Regions from separate parts of the Clostridium sp. CM037 genome, predicted to be linked through region 1. Evidence: a T-box and tRNA genes for the amino acid it is inferred to sense, from the RefSeq annotation. Region 1 holds a T-box; the other regions hold tRNA genes.

What was found. The T-box of region 1 lies ahead of ACWJKP_RS05430 (valine--tRNA ligase). A T-box ahead of a tRNA ligase gene usually reads a tRNA of that ligase, here a tRNA-Val.
Region 2: it encodes a tRNA-Val, which carries the amino acid that the T-box ahead of ACWJKP_RS05430 (valine--tRNA ligase) is inferred to sense. The anticodon was not compared.
Region 3: it encodes a tRNA-Val, which carries the amino acid that the T-box ahead of ACWJKP_RS05430 (valine--tRNA ligase) is inferred to sense. The anticodon was not compared.

What each region holds. Positions count from the first base shown of each region.
Region 1 is NZ_CM143650.1:1,150,872-1,157,254, forward strand. Features, by position in the region: gene ACWJKP_RS05415 (FtsX-like permease family protein) at 1-649, shown strand, start outside; gene ACWJKP_RS05420 (hypothetical protein) at 806-1,399, opposite strand; gene ACWJKP_RS05425 (ABC transporter substrate-binding protein) at 1,683-2,705, opposite strand; T-box leader at 2,891-3,117, shown strand; gene ACWJKP_RS05430 (valine--tRNA ligase) at 3,204-5,846, shown strand.
Region 2 is NZ_CM143650.1:4,019,797-4,026,179, reverse strand. Features, by position in the region: gene mreB (rod shape-determining protein) at 1-816, shown strand, start outside; gene yyaC (spore protease YyaC) at 942-1,496, opposite strand; tRNA gene ACWJKP_RS19245 (tRNA-Thr) at 1,845-1,919, shown strand; tRNA gene ACWJKP_RS19240 (tRNA-Tyr) at 1,925-2,009, shown strand; tRNA gene ACWJKP_RS19235 (tRNA-Val) at 2,051-2,126, shown strand; tRNA gene ACWJKP_RS19230 (tRNA-Thr) at 2,159-2,233, shown strand; tRNA gene ACWJKP_RS19225 (tRNA-Tyr) at 2,239-2,323, shown strand; SAM riboswitch class I at 2,426-2,528, shown strand; gene metK (methionine adenosyltransferase) at 2,614-3,789, shown strand; gene recD2 (SF1B family DNA helicase RecD2) at 3,996-6,227, shown strand; gene ACWJKP_RS19210 (hypothetical protein) at 6,273-6,383, shown strand, end outside.
Region 3 is NZ_CM143650.1:154,383-160,765, reverse strand. Features, by position in the region: gene ACWJKP_RS00865 (ABC transporter substrate-binding protein) at 1-239, opposite strand, end outside; gene ACWJKP_RS00860 (ABC transporter ATP-binding protein) at 285-1,319, opposite strand; gene ACWJKP_RS00855 (ABC transporter permease) at 1,375-2,160, opposite strand; gene ACWJKP_RS00850 (ABC transporter permease) at 2,162-2,989, opposite strand; tRNA gene ACWJKP_RS00845 (tRNA-Thr) at 3,318-3,392, opposite strand; tRNA gene ACWJKP_RS00840 (tRNA-Asp) at 3,398-3,474, opposite strand; tRNA gene ACWJKP_RS00835 (tRNA-Val) at 3,480-3,555, opposite strand; tRNA gene ACWJKP_RS00830 (tRNA-Glu) at 3,569-3,643, opposite strand; tRNA gene ACWJKP_RS00825 (tRNA-Asp) at 3,729-3,805, opposite strand; tRNA gene ACWJKP_RS00820 (tRNA-Val) at 3,811-3,886, opposite strand; tRNA gene ACWJKP_RS00815 (tRNA-Glu) at 3,898-3,972, opposite strand; gene ACWJKP_RS00810 (BaiN/RdsA family NAD(P)/FAD-dependent oxidoreductase) at 4,310-5,539, shown strand; gene ACWJKP_RS00805 (acyl-[acyl-carrier-protein] thioesterase) at 5,873-6,383, opposite strand, start outside.

The DNA.
Region 1 (6,383 bases):
TAAAAAGAAATATATAGAAGGCCTATATACTAATAAATTTTACTCATTAGATTATTCAAGGGGAACAGCTCTTATAATTAATGATGAAGTTTATAAAAAAATAAAAGATAAGTTAGAACCACAAGTTGTTTCTTATGACCATTTAATTAAATTAAAAGACTCTAAGGATTATAAGTGCTTTAATAGTATTTTAAATGAATTAAAGAAGTTAAATCACGGAGATGAGTCTTTAAAACCAGAATTTAAACAACAAATTTTAGAGAAAAGCATAAAAGAAAATGGCTTTATTCTTTTCTCAAGTTTATTTTTAGGAATGATGTTTTTAATATCCAGTGGAGTGGTATTATATTTCAAGGTGTTAACTGGTGTTGATGAGGAAAAGCGAAGAGTTAAAAAATTGGTTCAATTAGGAATGACAGATAGGGAGGTATCAAAGGTTTTAACAAAAGAGCTTACAATAATATTTTTTACTCCAGTAGTTTTGGATGTTAGTTTAATAACATATTTTTTCTCTGTAATATATGGAGTTGTACCAAATGGAGAGTATATGTTTAATAAATCACTTTGCGTGTTTGCGGCTTATATAGTTTTACAGATGGTAGCTTTCTTTATTACAAGGGGGAGGTACATTAGGGAAGTAGTTGGGTAGTATTATTTTTCTAATTCATTTTCAGTGTTTTTTTATCTGCCGTCCATCTTAGATACATATTAGGATAACGGTATAATAGGGTATATTAAAATAACAATTCAAAAGGGAAGCCATTTTATTTGGGACTTCCCTTAATTTATATATTAAAATTATCATTTATTCTTTAATTTTTTTCATTAGCTCAATATATAATTTTGGGTCTGCCTCTGATTTGTAAACAAATACCTTCCACTTACCATTTTCTTTTAAAAGTCCTATATATCCTTTTGCTGTATCAGTTCGTTCAGCCTTCCCATTAGTAGAAATAAACTTCAATTTAGCTTCATAATAATATCCAGCTTTATCTTCTTTCTCACCATATAAATTTTTATCTAAGATAAAGTCTGTAACCTGCAAAGTATAATTATTGTCATTACAGAACTTTGTAGCCACAATATTGTAATGCCCCGCAATAGTTTCATACCCCTTTGCTGTCATTAAAGGTAGTAAATTTTTATCAAGGGACTGTATAATTTTGATATATTCCTGTGTATGTGGTATAACTCCACCAGTATTTGTGGGATTTCCACTTGCTATATCTATTTTTTTACCTTCCCTAAGAAGTTTCTTATACTCAGCAACTTTTTCTGTATTTACTGTGTAGAGATTTCTTCCAAATTCTTGAGCAACTTTTTGTGCATTGTTTTCATCTGAACTTTTACATCCAGTAAAAGCTATAGTTATTAAAAATAGTAGACTGAATAATTTCATTATTTTTTTCAGGATTATTCCCCCTTTATTATATATAAATTGCTTACCGTTAAACTTGCCATAATAAAATCTCCTGAATACTTCATTAGCCTTTTTTTATAGTTGAGAGTTGTTAATTGAGGTTGAGTTTTCATTTGGAAATTCTTGTTTTACGAATATTAAATTCAAAGGATGTGTACCACATCTGCAGCCCACCGGCTAAAAGACTTTTGGGGGGATTATAGAGAAGTATTAGTTCTTAGCGAAGTGAATGCATTAATAGTAATATATACTTTTTTACTTTTTATTTTAAGTCTTTTACTGCTTTGTCACTAAAGCTATTGTTGACTATTTTATTGAAAGATGGTCTTTCGGGAATTAACGCTGCGTTATAAGATTGTATTATATCCATAAGCTTTGTTAAGTCATCTGATTTTAATATTGGGTTCGGAGCAAAAGCATTTATATCTCTATAGTTTTTAATAGATGAAGTAAGAACAGCCTCATCTGCACCAGGGAAATAAGATTTAATTGAAGTCATTACTTCTTTATCGGAATGACTACTTGCCCATTTTTGACCTTTATATATTGCATTAGTGAATTTTTGCACCATTTCTGGATTTTTTTCTATATAAGATTTTGTAGCAAAAAAGCATGTATAAGGTATGGTTCCAGCAGACTCTCCGACGGAGGCTACAATATGTCCAGAATTATCTTTTTTCATCATGCTAGCACTAGGTTCAAAAAGAGTAACATAATTACCTGTTCCGCCCTTGAAAGCACCAGATGTAGCTGTGAAAGCGAGGTTCGTAACAAGATTTATATCAACACCTGGTTTAATACCGTGATTTTTTAAAACATATTCAAAAGCCATTTCAGGTACGCCGCCAGGTCTTCCTCCTATTACAGTTTTACCCTTTAAGGATTCCCATTTGAAATTCGATTCAGCATTTCTACCTACTAAGAAAGATCCATCTTTTTGTGTTAATTGTGCAAAAATAACAGGATGGTCTTCTCGGTGTTGATTATAGATGTAAATAACTTGCTCAGGTCCACAGAAACCTATATCTACAGATTTGCTTAATACTTGCTGCATAGTTTTGTCCGCTCCTTGCCCTGTTGAAAGGTTGATTTCAATACCCTCTTCTTTAAAGAAGCCTTGGGAAATAGCTGCATACATAGGGGCATAGAAAATAGAACGAACCACTTCATTTAATTTCACTTTTACTAAAGCTTCATTAGTGTTTTTTTTACATCCGGAAAATACGGTAGCTATTAATGCCAGAGAAAGAAGCAGGGAAAAAATCGAGATTTTTTTTATCTTCATAGATACCTCCATATTATATAGTTCTTATCATTATATAATATGAAATATCACTTAAATGTTACATTTTAAATTAATTTAGAAGCTTAGAAATGAAATGCCTTGACATATGTAAATTAAGAGGTATACAATAAATGAAAGACAAGTGAATAATAACTGAACAACTAAATAATAATTTCATAAAATATTCAAAAGCTTAGATGAAGAGGAGTAGGGGAAAATTAATATTAAGAGAGGAAGATCCGTAGGCTGTAAGATCTTCTATATGAAAAACCTTGAATGTAGCTTCGGAGCTTCTTTGCCCATTCATGTAATTATGAGTAGATGGCAAAGACGGTTTTCTTAATCGTTAAATTATAAAGAGCCTGCAAAATTGCAGGAAAAAAGGTGGTACCGCGAACTTTTCGTCCTTTTATAGACGAAGGGTCTTTTTTTATTGTTTTTATAAAATTTATGAATAAAACAATTGATATACTAATTATTGTATAGGAGGAGTTAATAATGGAAGAAAATAAAAATATAGCTAAGAATTATGATCCAAAAGAGTTTGAAGAACGACTTTACGCATGGTGGGAAGAAAAAGGATTTTTTACTCCAACCGTTGATAAAGATAAAAAACCATTTACAATAGTAATGCCCCCACCAAACATTACAGGGAAATTACATTTAGGGCATGCTCTTGATAATACTCTTCAAGATATTCTAATAAGAACTAAAAGAATGCAAGGGTACAATACCTTGTGGCTTCCTGGTGAGGACCATGCTAGTATTGCAACAGAAGTAAAGGTTGAAAATGAACTTTTAAAAAAAGGGCTTAAGAAAAAAGAAATGGGAAGAGAAGCCTTCCTTGAAAAAGTTTGGGAGTGGACTAATGAATATAGAGAAAAAATAAGAGGTCAAATAAGAAAGATGGGATGTTCTGTTGATTTTACCCGCGAAAGCTTTACTATGGATGAAAATTTAAATCATGCTGTAAGAGAAGTTTTCGTTAAATTATATAAGGATGGACTAATATACCAAGGAAATAGGATAACGAACTGGTGCCCAAAATGCATGACTGCAATTTCAGATGCTGAAATAGAGTTCGAAGAACAAGAGGGTCACTTTTGGCATATAAAATATCCAATAGTAGGTAGTGATGAATTTTTAGAAATAGCTACCACAAGGCCAGAAACCATGCTTGGAGATACTGCGGTTGCTGTAAATCCTAAAGATCCACGGTATACACATTTAGTAGGAAAAACAATAATGCTACCTCTAGTAAATAGAGAAATACCAATAATTGCAGATGATTATGTTGACATAGAGTTTGGAACAGGCGCAGTTAAAATTACTCCAGCGCATGATCCTAATGATTATCAAGTAGGAAGGAGACATAATCTCCCCGAAATAGTAGTTTTGAATGAAAATGCAGCTATATGTGAAGGTTATGGAAAATATTCAGGTCTTGATAGATATGACGCAAGAAAGGTCATGGTAGAAGATTTAGATAATGCAGGACTACTTGTTAAAATAAAAGATCATGCTCATAATGTAGGTACTCATGATAGGTGTAAAACCACTGTAGAACCAATGTTATCAAAACAATGGTATGTTAAAATGGAATCTCTTGCAAAGCCAGCAATCGACGCCGTAAGAGAAAATAAAACTAAATTCGTTCCAGAGAGATTTGAAAAAACGTACTTCAATTGGATGGAGAATATTCAAGATTGGTGTATATCAAGACAATTATGGTGGGGACATAGGATTCCAGTATGGTACTGTAAAGATTGTGGGGAAATTATAGTTTCAGTTAATGCGCCAACAAATTGTACTAAATGCAATGGCACAAATCTTAATCAAGATAAAGATGTACTTGATACTTGGTTTAGTTCAGCATTGTGGCCTTTCTCAACACTTGGATTTCCAAATAACACAGAGGATTTAAAACAGTTCTACCCAACAAGTGTTTTAGTAACTGGATATGATATTATATTCTTCTGGGTAGCAAGAATGATTTTTTCAGGGATTTATAATTTAGGGGAAGTGCCGTTTGAAACAGTAGTAATACACGGAATGGTTAGGGATGATCAAGGAAGAAAAATGTCTAAATCTCTAGGAAATGGTATCGATCCATTAGACGTAATAGACCAATATGGTTCAGATGCGCTAAGATTTTCGCTAGCAACAGGAAATTCTCCAGGTAGTGATATAAGGTTCTATGAGTCAAGAGTTGAAGCAGCTAGAAACTTTGCTAATAAAATTTGGAATGCTTCTAGATTTGTTATGATGAACAATAATTGCGAATTAATGGAGAAATATAAAGATAATAAAAATTACACTGTTGCAGACAAATGGATACTATCAAGAATGAACACTGTCGTACAAGAAGTTACAGAAAATATTGAGAAATATGAAATAGGGATAGCACTTCAAAAGACTCACGACTTTATGTGGACAGAATTCTGTGATTGGTATATTGAACTTGTTAAACCAGTATTATACGCAGAAGATGGAGAGGCTAAAGGCATCGCATTAAATGTATTAAACAATGTATTAAAAACTGGGCTTAAATTACTTCATCCTGTTATGCCATTTATAACAGAAGAAATTTATACGCACTTAGATAATGAGTATGAATCTATAACGATTTCTAAGTGGCCAGAGTATGACGATGATCTTGAAGATGAAAAAGCGCAGGAAAATATGAATTATATTATAGAAGCGATAAAAGATGTAAGAAATGCTAGATCAGATATGAATGTAGCACCTTCAAGAAAAGCTAAAGTATTTATATATGCTACAGAGGCAAAAGAGGCATTTGAGGAAGGTATGGTTTATTTTCAAAAACTTGCATCAGCTAGTGAGGTAAAGTTTCTAGCTACAAAAGCCGAAGCACCAGAAAATGTAGTTACAGTAGTAACTAAGGGCGCGCAGGTATATATGCCATTACTTGAGCTTGTAGACTTAGAAAAAGAATTAGAAAGATTAAATAAAGAAAAAGAAAAACTAAAAAAAGAAATAGATAGAGTAGAGAAAAAGCTTTGTAATGAGAGATTCACAGCTAAAGCTCCAATTGAAGTGGTTGAAGAGGAAAAAGCTAAGGGTGAAAAATATAAAGAAATGTATGATTTAGTAATTAAAAGTATAGAAAACTTGAAATAATCTTTAATAAAAAGCAAGATAAACTATAGAATAGACACTTGAAAAGTCTATTCTATAGTTTTTTTTGTTTTTACCATACAAATGAAAAGTTGGAATGTTGAAAAAAATGAATTTGTGAGTTCAGCATACAATAATTATGCAAGGTGTATTGATAAAGAACAGGAGAAAAGATTCTCTAATTTGATCTACTATAAGATAAGTGAAAAAAGGTAAATGGAATTTAGAGGTGGCCAACTATTAAAACTAATGAAACATATAAAAATATATTTCATTAGTTTAATTCTATTATTAATTCCTTTTTCATAAATAGAAATATAGATTACTATGAATTTATTTTCATAATGAAACCTGTTATATATACTAATGTATTTTACAAAACATACAAAATATATAAAAAATACGAACGAATCACAAGTGAAACATGGATAATATATGGATTTACTTACAAAAAATACATTGACTTTTGGAAAAATATTATTATACTTAAAATAAGATTAAAGGGGAGGACCTACGATAGTGCAAAATAATACTGTGAAT
Region 2 (6,383 bases), 1.4 Mb from region 1:
ATTTCGGATTATGACATAACTGAAAAAATGTTAAATCATTTTATAAAGAAGGCTTGTGGGAAAAGAAGGCTGTCTTCTCCAAAAGTTGTAATATGTGTACCTTGCGAAGCAACGGAAGTAGAAAGAAGAGCGGTGGAAGATGCAGGTAGAAATGCCGGAGCTAAGAAAGTTCAACTTATAGAAGAACCACTAGCAGCGGCAATCGGAGCGGGACTCGATATTACTAGAGCAAGTGGTAATATGGTTATTGATATTGGTGGAGGGACGACTGATATTGCAGTTATTTCTTTAGGAGGCATGGTTGTACGTGAATCAGTTAAAGTAGCTGGTGATAAGTTTGATGAAGAGATTATAAAATTTATCAGAAAAAAACATAAATTAATGATTGGTGAGAGGACTGCAGAGGATTTAAAAATCAACATAGGTTGTGCTTATAAACAAGAAGAAAAGACAAGCATGGAGATAAGAGGGAGAGATTTAATTACAGGTCTTCCTAAGAATTTAGAAGTATCATCAGAAGAAATGAGAGAAGCTTTAAAAGAGGCGGTATATTTAATAGCAGGATGTGCACATTCAGTATTAGAAAAAACACCACCTGAGCTTTCAGCAGATATAGCTGATAAAGGTATAGTTATGACTGGTGGAGGTGCATTGTTAAAAGGCTTAGGTAAGCTCATACAAGAGGTTACTAAAGTTCCGGTATACCTAGCAGAGGATCCGATTTCATGCGTAGCACTCGGAACAGGTAAAGTATTGGATTATATGGATAAGTTAGATAATTCATTCAATGGAAGGGAATTATGCTTAACAGAATAAAAAGTGTAAGCAAGCTATAAAAATAAGCAATACAATTATTAGTTTAATTGTATTGCTTATTTTTATATTATATAAGATTTGTAAATTTAAATTGCGGATAATTATTTAAAACTAATTAAATCGTGTTAAACAGGGCTTAAATTATTTTCTTCATTGGTAAGGGAGTGCAAATAATATGAATGCAAGAGGGCCCTGCTTAAAACATTAGCAATATCCATTACCAAGCTCAATCTTATGTTTCTATTTGTAAATAATTCACTATCATCACTTGAATCTACTATACCTATTAATGAAAGAGTGCCTACCTTAGGAAGGGTTTTCCCTACACCTTTGCCAGGATGAATTGGATAATTTCTAGCTTGGAGTTCTCCAATATTTGAAATGTCTCCTAAACAAGCATCTACACCTATTATAGTACAATTTGGGTGCAAAGCATTTATTTTAGATAATTTACTATCTATGTTTAAGGCATGAATTGGATTATCTATAGTGCCATATACAGGTAATGGAAAGGAACTATTTTTTAAAAGTGTACCAACTAAAGGACCTAGACAATCGCCTATACATCTATCGGTACCTATGCAAACAACTAAAGTATTTTTGTCAATATAGTCTTTTAGAAAATTAGAAAGTGTATAGTATGCTAAAGGATCTTTATAATGGGTTTTAGCTTTACTCAAGAAATATACCTCCTTGTATTGCGCTGGGGAAAAATTATTAGTTTCCTATGAATAATTTATATGAATAAATCCCGTGTATTATTATAATAAAGAATAAAAAAATGATTTATTAAAAAATGATATATAAGTATATTAACTATATGAAGGAAAACCAAATAAAAAATATAATGAATTATTTGGAAAATAGTAAGTTGTATCAATGCTTAATATTAAGCAAATATGCGAATAGTATAGTTATGGAGAGAAGAAGTCGTTTATTAAAGGATAATAGACTTGAAATTAATTAATTAAAGTTGTATAATAATTCTTGTCGACACGGTAAAACGGCAAAATAATAAAACATAATATGCTGGCATGGCTCAACGGTAGAGCAGCTGACTTGTAATCAGCAGGTTGTAGGTTCAATTCCTATTGCCAGCTCCATAAGTGGAGGAGTTCCCGAGTGGCCAAAGGGGGCAGACTGTAAATCTGTTACGTAATGTTTCGATGGTTCGAATCCGTCCTCCTCCACCATTTATAATGGTTTACAATAAATTATGGTTTAAATAAATTATGGGAGCATAGCTCAGCTGGGAGAGCATCTGCCTTACAAGCAGAGGGTCACAGGTTCGAACCCTGTTGTTCCCACCATAATACTCTTTTTAAAATAGAATAAAATGCATGCTGGCATGGCTCAACGGTAGAGCAGCTGACTTGTAATCAGCAGGTTGTAGGTTCAATTCCTATTGCCAGCTCCACATATGGAGGAGTTCCCGAGTGGCCAAAGGGGGCAGACTGTAAATCTGTTACGTAATGTTTCGATGGTTCGAATCCGTCCTCCTCCACCAAAAGACATCTATAGATGTCTTTTTTTATTTTTTACAGAGTTTAGATTCTGTTGACACTATAGAATGCATATGGTATTATAATTAAAAGTTAATAATTGATAACTCTTATCAAGAGAGGTGGAGGGAAAAAGGCCCTATGAAACCCGGCAACCGGTGCAATGCACCATGGTGCCAATTCCTGCAGTTATAATCTGCAAGATAAGGGAGATGATTAAATCACCTCTTCTTATATTTGGAAGAGGTTTTATTTTTTTATAAGGAAATTTTAGAGAGTAGAAGGGAGAATTATAATGAAAAGATTATTTACATCAGAATCTGTTACAGAAGGACATCCAGACAAAGTTTGTGACCAAATTTCAGATGCCGTACTTGATGCTATTTTAGAACAAGATCCTTATGCTAGAGTTGCTTGTGAAACAGCGGTTACTACAGGAATGGTTTTAGTAATGGGAGAGATAACAACTAGTTGTTATGTAGATGTTCCTAAGGTTGTCAGGAATACCATTGAAGGCATAGGATATACTAGAGCAAAATACGGGTTTGATGCTAGCACATGTGCTGTACTTACGTCTATTAATGAACAATCAACAGATATAGCTATGGGAGTAGATGAGGCATTAGAATCTAAAGCAGGCGAGATTGATAAGGTTGACGCAATAGGTGCTGGTGATCAAGGCATGATGTTTGGATTTGCAACTAATGAGACGCCAGAGTACATGCCACTACCAATTGCTATGGCTCACAGATTAGCAAGAAAGTTAAGCGAAGTAAGAAAAAATGGCACATTAGATTACTTAAGACCGGACGGAAAGACTCAAGTTACTGTAGAGTATGAAGATAATAAGCCAGTAAGAATAGATACTATTGTTATTTCAACTCAACATGCAGAAGAAGCGACTCATGATCAAATTGAAAATGATTTAAAAGAGCATGTAATAAAACCTGTAGTTCCAAGTGGATTATTAGATGAAAGTACTAAATATTATATAAATCCTACAGGCAGATTTGTAATTGGAGGACCGCAAGGAGACTCTGGTTTAACAGGAAGAAAAATAATAGTAGATACTTATGGTGGATATGGAAGACATGGCGGTGGAGCATTCTCAGGAAAGGATGCAACAAAAGTTGATAGATCCGCTGCATATGCTGCAAGATGGGTTGCTAAAAATTTAGTTGCTGCAGGAGTTTCAGATAAATTGGAAATTCAGTTAGCTTATGCTATAGGTGTAGCTAAACCAGTATCTATAGAGGTTGAAACTTTCGGAACAGGAAAAATTGACGATGATAAAATAGTTCAAATAGTTGAAAAAGTATTTGATTTAAGGCCAGCTGTAATTATAAGAGAATTAGAACTAAGAAGACCTGTTTATAAACAAGTAGCTGCCTATGGACATTTTGGAAGAATTGATTTAGATCTTTCATGGGAAAAACTAAACAAGGTTGATGAAATAAAAAAATACGTATAATATAAAAAAAGGGATAACAATTATTAATTGTTATCTCTTTTTAGTGCATGTGATTATTAAGTAGCATTTTGATAAAACCTAAGATAGGGGTATACTGAACATAAGAGATGTAAAATACATATGATATAATAACATTAATAATAATATTATTGCTAATAATATTATTATTAATGTTATTATATGAATTTATAAATAGGAGAGATTTTATGCCGGAAATACAAGGGATAATCGAAGATGTAGTATTTCATAATGAAGAAAATGGATATATAATTGCTCATTTGAATGATAATAAAAAGCAGATAACTGTGGTAGGCATTGTGCCATATATAAGTGAAGGGCAGAACCTGAAATTAACGGGGGAGTGGGTTACTCATCCTCAATTTGGCAAGCAATTTAGAATAATACAATGTGAGGAAATAATACCGAGTTCACTTGAAGGTATAGAAAAATATTTAGCTTCAGGAGTTATTCAAGGAATTGGACCAATAACTGCTAAAAAAATTGTACAGCACTTTGGTGAAAGCACCATGAATATATTAGATAATGAAATTGAAAGATTAAAAGAGATTGATGGTGTAGGACAAAAAAAGATTCAATTAATTTTTGAATCATATTCTAAGCAACGAGAAGTTAAAAATATAATGATATTTCTTCAAACATATGGAGTAACACCTAACCAATGTGTGAAAATTTATAAAAAATATGGAGGAGACTCTATAAAGGTAGTGCAGGATAATCCTTATGTGTTAACTGAAACCATTTCTGGAGTAGGATTTAAAATTGCAGATAAGATAGCACAAAGTTTAGGCATTGACAAAGAGTCGCCTTTTAGAATACAAAGTGGAATTAATTATGTGGTAAATGAATTTTGCGCTATGGGAAATACTTATATGCCCTTAAACAAATTATACAAAGAATCTAAAAATATTCTTGGGGTTACGGCTGAAGAAATTGAAAAAAATGTTTATGATAATGTATTGCAGGGAAAATTGAAAGTCGAAAATATTGATGAAGAAGACTGTGTTTTCACTATGCCGTTCTATTATTGTGAATTAGCTATTACTAAAAAAATTATAACCTTATCTATAGAAAAGTATGATGAATTAGAAATAGACATACAAGAAAAGATTAATGACTTCGAAGAAGAAAAAAACATAAAATTTGCAACGTCTCAAAAGACTGCTATTTGTGGTGCTGCAGAAAATAGTATTGAAATTATAACTGGAGGTCCAGGTACTGGCAAAACTACTATAATTAATTGCATTATAGAGGTATTTGAAGAAGCAGGAATGAAAGTTTATATGGCTGCGCCCACCGGAAGGGCTGCCAAAAGAATGACAGAGGCTACTGGTCGCGAAGCCAAAACCATACATAGGTTATTAGAACTTGGAGTAGGCAGAGATGATGGGTCGCAGTTCTCTAGAAGTGAGGAATCGCCTTTAGATTGTGATGTGCTAATTATTGATGAAGCATCTATGATAGACATAATGCTTATGAATAGTTTATTAAAAGCTATCAGCGTAGGAACTAGACTTATAATTGTTGGTGATGTTGACCAATTGCCATCTGTCGGACCGGGTAATGTACTAAGAGATATTATTGACAGTAAATGTGTTAAAGTAGTTAAGCTTAAGGAGATTTTTAGGCAAGCACAAGAAAGTATGATTATTGTGAATGCTCATAAAATTAACAATGGCGAGATGCCTATTTTAAATAAAAAGGATAAAGATTTTTATTTTATTGAAAATAATGAGCCAGAGAAAATCTTGGACAGTATAATTGCTTTAATTAATACCAGATTGCCAAAATTTAACAAAAAATGGGATAAGATGAAGAATATTCAAATACTCTCTCCTATGAGAAAAGGGATATTGGGTATAGAAAATCTAAATGGAAAGCTTCAGCAAATATTGAACCCTAAATCTAAGTATAAAAAGGAAAAGGAATATAGGAATACTATATTTAGGGTAGGCGACAAGGTTATGCAAATTAAAAATAATTACTCTATAAAATGGAAAAAAATTAATGCAAAAGCTGAAGATGGAGTGGGCATTTTTAATGGTGATGTAGGGTATGTTGAAGATATTGATGAAGATAATGAAAATGTTATTGTGATTTTTGATGATGACAAACGGGTAGAATATGAAGGTGTATATTTAGATGAACTAGCTTTAGCGTATGCTATTACAATACATAAAAGTCAAGGCAGTGAGTTTGAAGTTGTAATTATGCCTATGTTTATGGGTCCCCCACTTTTAATGAACAGAAATTTACTTTATACAGGGATAACTAGAGCAAAGAATATGGTTGTTTTAGTGGGAGCAATAAAAGCTGTTAATTTCATGAAAGATAACAACAGAAGTTTCGAGCGGTACTCCGCTTTGGGCTGGAGAATAAGACAAATAGTAGATACAAATGTGAGCCATGATGAAAATTAGATTGATTTGTTTAGAACAAATATTAAATTGCAAAGGAGATTTTACATGCTTTTCTACGCAAAATTAAACCTTAGTAAAGAAAAAGATGAAATTAGCAAAGAAATTTTAAAATGTTCTTTAAACAGCAAAAAAAGAATTGATGTTGTATCTATGTTT
Region 3 (6,383 bases), 1.0 Mb from region 1:
TTGTTTTTAAGTTTTGTTAATCTATCAGAGTTATTACCTGTTTCTAATACTATTTTAACTCCATGCTTTTCTTCGAAAGGTTTAAGTACATTTTCTGTTAGCTTGTCTTCATTTAACCCAAAAGTTGAAATTACAAGTTTCTTTTTTTTACCCGATGCTGAAGATCCACCACTACATCCAACAAATACAGTTGCTAGCAATCCTAACGCTACCGTTACTACCAAAGATTTTTTTAACATATCCATTCCTCCTAATTTGCTCAAATTAATAATATCCATTTCAGCTTATACTAATACTATTTTATTTTCAGGTAAGTAAAGATCTATTTTATCTCCTTGAGAATAAACTACATCATTTTGGCTATTTACAACTAAATTTCCCACAGTGGTATTTACATTATACTGATAGGATTTCCCTAAGAATGTTCTTATTTCTACAGTTCCCTCTATAGTATTTGACGCTCCTATTGATGCTATAACTATATCATCTGGTCTTATTGTACCTTTAACTACTGCCTTGTCTATTTTAGGATTTTCCACATTAAACTTTAATCCTTTATTACTTTCATATAATCCATCTTGTACCTTCGTTAAATCTATAAAGTTTTCAAATCCGACAAATCTAGCAACAAACTCTGTGGAGGGATTTGAGTAAATATTTTCTGGAGTATCAAATTGCTCTATTACACCTTTGTTCATTACCGCCACTTTATCTGATATAGAGAAACACTCCTCTTGGTCATGGGTAACAAATAAAGTAGTAATTCCTAAGCTTTGTTGAAGCTTTCTTATTTCAACTCTCATCTTCAATCTAAGCTTCGCATCTAAGTTGCTTAAAGGTTCATCTAAAAGTAATAAACTTGGCTCTATTACTAACGCTCTAGCTGTTGCAACTCTCTGTCTTTGTCCTCCCGAAAGCTCCTTTGGATATCTTTTAGCATATTGATTCATATCTACTACTTCTAATATATCTTTTACCTTTTTCTTTATTTCATCCCTTGATATCTTCTTCATTTTTAAACCAAATGCTACATTTTCTTCTACTGTTAAGTGCGGAAATAATGCGTAGCTTTGAAATACTAATCCGAAATTTCTATTATGAACAGGTATTTTTGTATAATCCTTGCCTCCTAGCATAAACGTTCCATTGTTTGGCTCTATAAATCCAGCAATTACTCTTAATGTTGTAGTTTTACCACATCCACTAGGTCCTAAAAGAGATACAAGCTCCCCTTTTTTAATTCTTAAATTAAAATCTTGTAATATATTGTCTTTTCCATCATATGATACTGCTATATTTTTCAAGTTTATTAAATTCATGTGTTACCCCCACGTTTATTAGCATTATTTAAGGCCTATTACGAACATATTTTGCTTAAGAAAGACTATCTAATCCTAAAGTTTTTTCTACTATAAACATTATTCCAATTGTTATTAACATTAATATAACTGATAATGCTGATACGGTTGGATCATAGTTATACTCTACATAACTCATCATACTAATTGGCAAAGTACTTACTCCTGGTCCTGTTAAAAATATTGATACAGGCACATTGTTAAAGGAGTTTATAAATGCTAACATAACCGCTGCTATAATTCCTGAAGTTATATTTGGCATAACTACCTTAAAAAAAGTATTTATTTTTGTATATCCAAGACTCATTGCAGCCTCTTCTATTGAATAATCAAATACCTCTAAACTTGAACCAACAACTCTAATTATGTAAGGTACTATTACCAATGTATGACCTATAAATAAACTCATGTATACTGAAAATTCTAATTTTATTACTAAAAACTGAAATAATGCGAAACCAACAACCACTCCTGGTATTATTAATGGTGAAAAGAAAAAACTCTTTAAAACACCCTTTCCTTTGAAATCAAATCTGCTTAATCCGTAAGCTGCCGGTATTCCAATTAACAGTGCTAATACTGTAGACCCACAGGATACTAAAAAACTTACAAACATTGTATTCATAAACATATCTGATTGAAATACATTTGCATACCACTTAATGCTAAACCCCTTTGGTGGGAATGCAATATAACTTTCTGTTCCTATACTTGTTAACGCTATAATTACTAACGGTGCTAGTAAAAATATATATACTAATGCTACGAATATAGTAAGTAATTTGCTTTTTTTGCCTTTCATGCTATAATCCCCTCTTATCTAATCTAGACGCTAATAAGTTTATTCCTTTTATAACCAATAATGTTGTAACTATCATTATTGTTGCAACAACAGACGCCGCTTGCCAGTCACTTAAGGTCATCGCTTCTTGATAAATTAATGTTGCTAACACTGTATTTTTATTACCACCTAATAACTGTGGTGTAGTATAAGCAGTAAGTGCTCCTGTAAATACAAGGACTGTTCCAACTATTAATCCCGGTAAACTCAGTGGGAATATAACCTTAAAGAAGGCCTTCACTTTATTAGCTCCTAAACTTTCCGCCGCTTCTAATAAGTCATTATCTATATTTTCTAAAACTCCTACTAAAGAAATTATCATTAGCGGTGAAAATAAATAAACTGTACCAACTATGATTGCGCCTTCAGTATACATCATAGTTAAAGATTCATTAATAACGCCTAAGCTAAGTAACACTTTATTTATAACTCCATTTTTACCTAAAATACTCATCCAAGCAAAAGAACGAACAATTGAATTTGTAAGAATAGGGAATATGGTTAATGCCATGAATAACCCTCTAATCTTCTTTGAGGTTCTAGACACAAAATATGCTGTTGGAATTCCAATAACCATGCATATCGCAGATGATATTAAAGCAATTCTTAATGTTCTATAAAATATCTGCAGCGTATACTTATCTCCAAAGAAATTTAAATAATGATCTAAACTAAAGCTTCCATTAATATTAAAAGTAGGAATTATAGTACTAACTAAAGGTACTATAAGAAAATAAGTTAGTAATATTAAACACGGTACAAATAATACGTAAGTCCATTTTTTCTTCATAGGTTTAACTCTCCTAAAATTTCATCTTAATGATATTTTTGTTCGGTATATATAATTTATATTTATTTCACAAAGACAATAATGTGGCAAAATATTGATATTCGCCCAGAAAATACGAACATTAATTTATTTTAATTGCTTATTATATGTGTTTATGCTACTATAACGATCGAATGTTGTCAATATTTTTAATTTTTTCAAGACAAAAAATCAAATCACTCTAAATATATTTTGTTTATAAAGGCTATCCCTACCTTTTGAATCTTACAATTTTCCATCAAATATGCTGGACGTAAAAAAAGTCCTAAACAAATGTTTAGGACTTTTTTGGAGCTGGCAATAGGAATTGAACCTACAACCTGCTGATTACAAGTCAGCTGCTCTACCGTTGAGCCATGCCAGCAAAAATGGCGACTCAAAAGGGATTCGAACCCTCGACCTCCGCCGTGACAGGGCGGCACTCTAACCAACTGAGCTATTGAGCCATATATGGTGGGAACAACAGGGTTCGAACCTGTGACCCTCTGCTTGTAAGGCAGATGCTCTCCCAGCTGAGCTATGCTCCCATATATGTTTTAATGGTGACTCCTAGGGGAATTGAACCCCTGTTACCACCGTGAAAGGGTGGTGTCTTAACCGCTTGACCAAGGAGCCTTATTATTTTTCAATGATTCTTTTGATAAGAATCAAACTTATAAATTAGATGTTCTTTTATTAAACTATAACAGTTTAGTAAAAATGGCGACTCAAAAGGGACTCGGACCCTCGACCTCCGCCGTGACAGGGCGGCACTCTAACCAACTGAGCTATTGAGCCATATATGGTGGGAACAACAGGGTTCGAACCTGTGACCCTCTGCTTGTAAGGCAGATGCTCTCCCAGCTGAGCTATGCTCCCATGTATGTTTATGGTGACTCCTAGGGGAATTGAACCCCTGTTACCACCGTGAAAGGGTGGTGTCTTAACCGCTTGACCAAGGAGCCATACTAATTTGTCACTTTATTTATTATGGGCTTACGTCTTGCAACCCGACATAAACTATAATACCTAATTTTTCTTAAAGTGTCAACATATTTTCTTATTTTTTTTATTATTTTTTTTCTCAAAACACTCAACTCCAGTTAAATCAACGGTTCCCCTTATATAATTTTTTTTATGTTTTTTTGAAAATAACTGCCTTTTACTAAACAATCGCAAACAAATCCTATGGTTACTTTAAAACAAAATAAAAATTCATTTTCATCCTACTGATTTTAGGGTAAGATTATATGTAAGCACTTTATAATCTTAAAATATTTTTTCTCGAAAGGAGAGATTTTCTTGAAACATTCTCTTATAATAATTGGCGGAGGTGCCTCTGGTTTAACCTCTGCCTTAATAGCAAAAGATTTTGGTATAGATGTAGCAATAATTGAAGGAACCGACAGAGTAGGTAAAAAACTACTAACTACCGGTAACGGTAGGTGTAATATCAGTAATGTACATATAAATAATGATAGATATCACAGTGAAAATCCAAATTTCGCAGGTTATACGCTAGATTCTTTTACCATAAAGGATACTATAAATTTTTTCGAATGTTTAGGAATACCTTTAGTGACAAAAGATGGTGGTAAAATGTTTCCTATGTCATTGCAAGCCTCATCAGTACTTGATATACTACGCTTTGCTATAGACGAAAAAAAAATTCCACTATATACAAATACCAAAGCTAAGGAGATTATTAAAACAAATAAGGGTTTTAAAGTTTATAGCACAGATAATTCTACATATGAATGTGAAAAATTGATTATTGCGACCGGTGGTAAATCAGCTCCTAAAACGGGTTCTGACGGTTCCGGCTATTCATTGGCTAGGCAATTAGGTCATAGTATAATCTCTCCTGTACCAGCCCTTGTACAGCTTAAATTAAACTATAATAAACTAAAGGCTCTATCTGGAGTAAAGTTTGATGGCTTTGCGGAAATATTTATAAACGATAAATATGTTCAAAGGGAATTCGGAGAAATACTTTTCACAGATTACGGCATTTCTGGTCCTCCTATTCTTCAGCTTAGTAGAACTGCATCTTATGGTTTATCTAAAAATAGCAAGGTTTCTTTAAGTATTGATATGCTACCAAATATTAGCTACGAAGATCTAAAAGCATTTTTAAATAATCATTGGTCGGTATTCCCAAGTCGCTGCGTTCATGATTCATTCATCGGAATAATTAACAAGAAGATCATTCCAATAATTTTAAAAGAAGCAAATATAGATGACATTCATAAGCCTTGTTGCGATTTGGCCTCAAACGAAAAAAATGCTCTATATACTTTGTTAAAGCGATATCAATTTGATGTTTCAGGTACTAATTCTTTTGCAAATGCTCAGATAACTGCAGGAGGCATTAATACAAAAGAAATTAATCCCGAAACCCTAGAATCTAATATTACTAAGAATCTATTCTTTGCGGGAGAAATATTAGATGTAGATGGCGATTGCGGTGGTTTTAACCTTCAATGGGCATGGAGTTCTGGTGCTATTGCCGGCATCAACGCCTCCAAATAAAAAATAAGAGTGCGATCAGCATGAAGTTTCTCCTGCGTGAATTGAAATAAGAGTTTCAAACGTGAAAGTTGATTAAGAAATTCTAATATTTTGTAAATGTAAAATGCTCTAATGCTCACATTCGGCATACTGCCGGTTTGCTGGCCTTCCTTCCAGGAAGTCTCACGAGAATTTTATATTTACAAAACAAGAATTTCTAAATCAACTTTCAATGTTTCTGCACTTCTTATTCCAATTCACGTCCAGAGAAATTTCATACTATATCGTACATACTAAGATGTATCTAAGAGGTATGTCGAATAATACAAAAACTACTTGCGATTAACGATTTTCTTATATCCAAGTACTTTCTAAGAGAGTCAGCTCAGTTCCCTCTTCATTTATAATTTTATGTCTACATATTATCTTATCTTCTTCTCTTATAACCTGCGTGCTTACCTTTATGGTCTCTCCGTATGTTGTTTCCTTGATGTAAGTTACCTTAATATTCCTTAGTTCGTAGTTTACTACTATATCCTTAGGAACTGTTTCTAAAGCCCAAGCAACATATTTAACATTATTTACGTGCATATTCGTGTCAATATCACTATACCTAACTTGAAAGTTTTTCTCGCTATGCACTGTAGTTATTGGTACTATATCCTCAATGTCTATGGGTGTATTATTGCTATCATCTATACCATAAGCCTCATACATATCTTTCGTAATCCTTATTGGTCTTCTTCTGTCTGTATTTATTAAAATCCACACAGAACTCGCATGTCCTATTTTATTCCCTTTCATATCAATAATTTCATATTTCCTGTATGCATAAAATTTATTGAAAGAATGTGCAAAAGTTCTA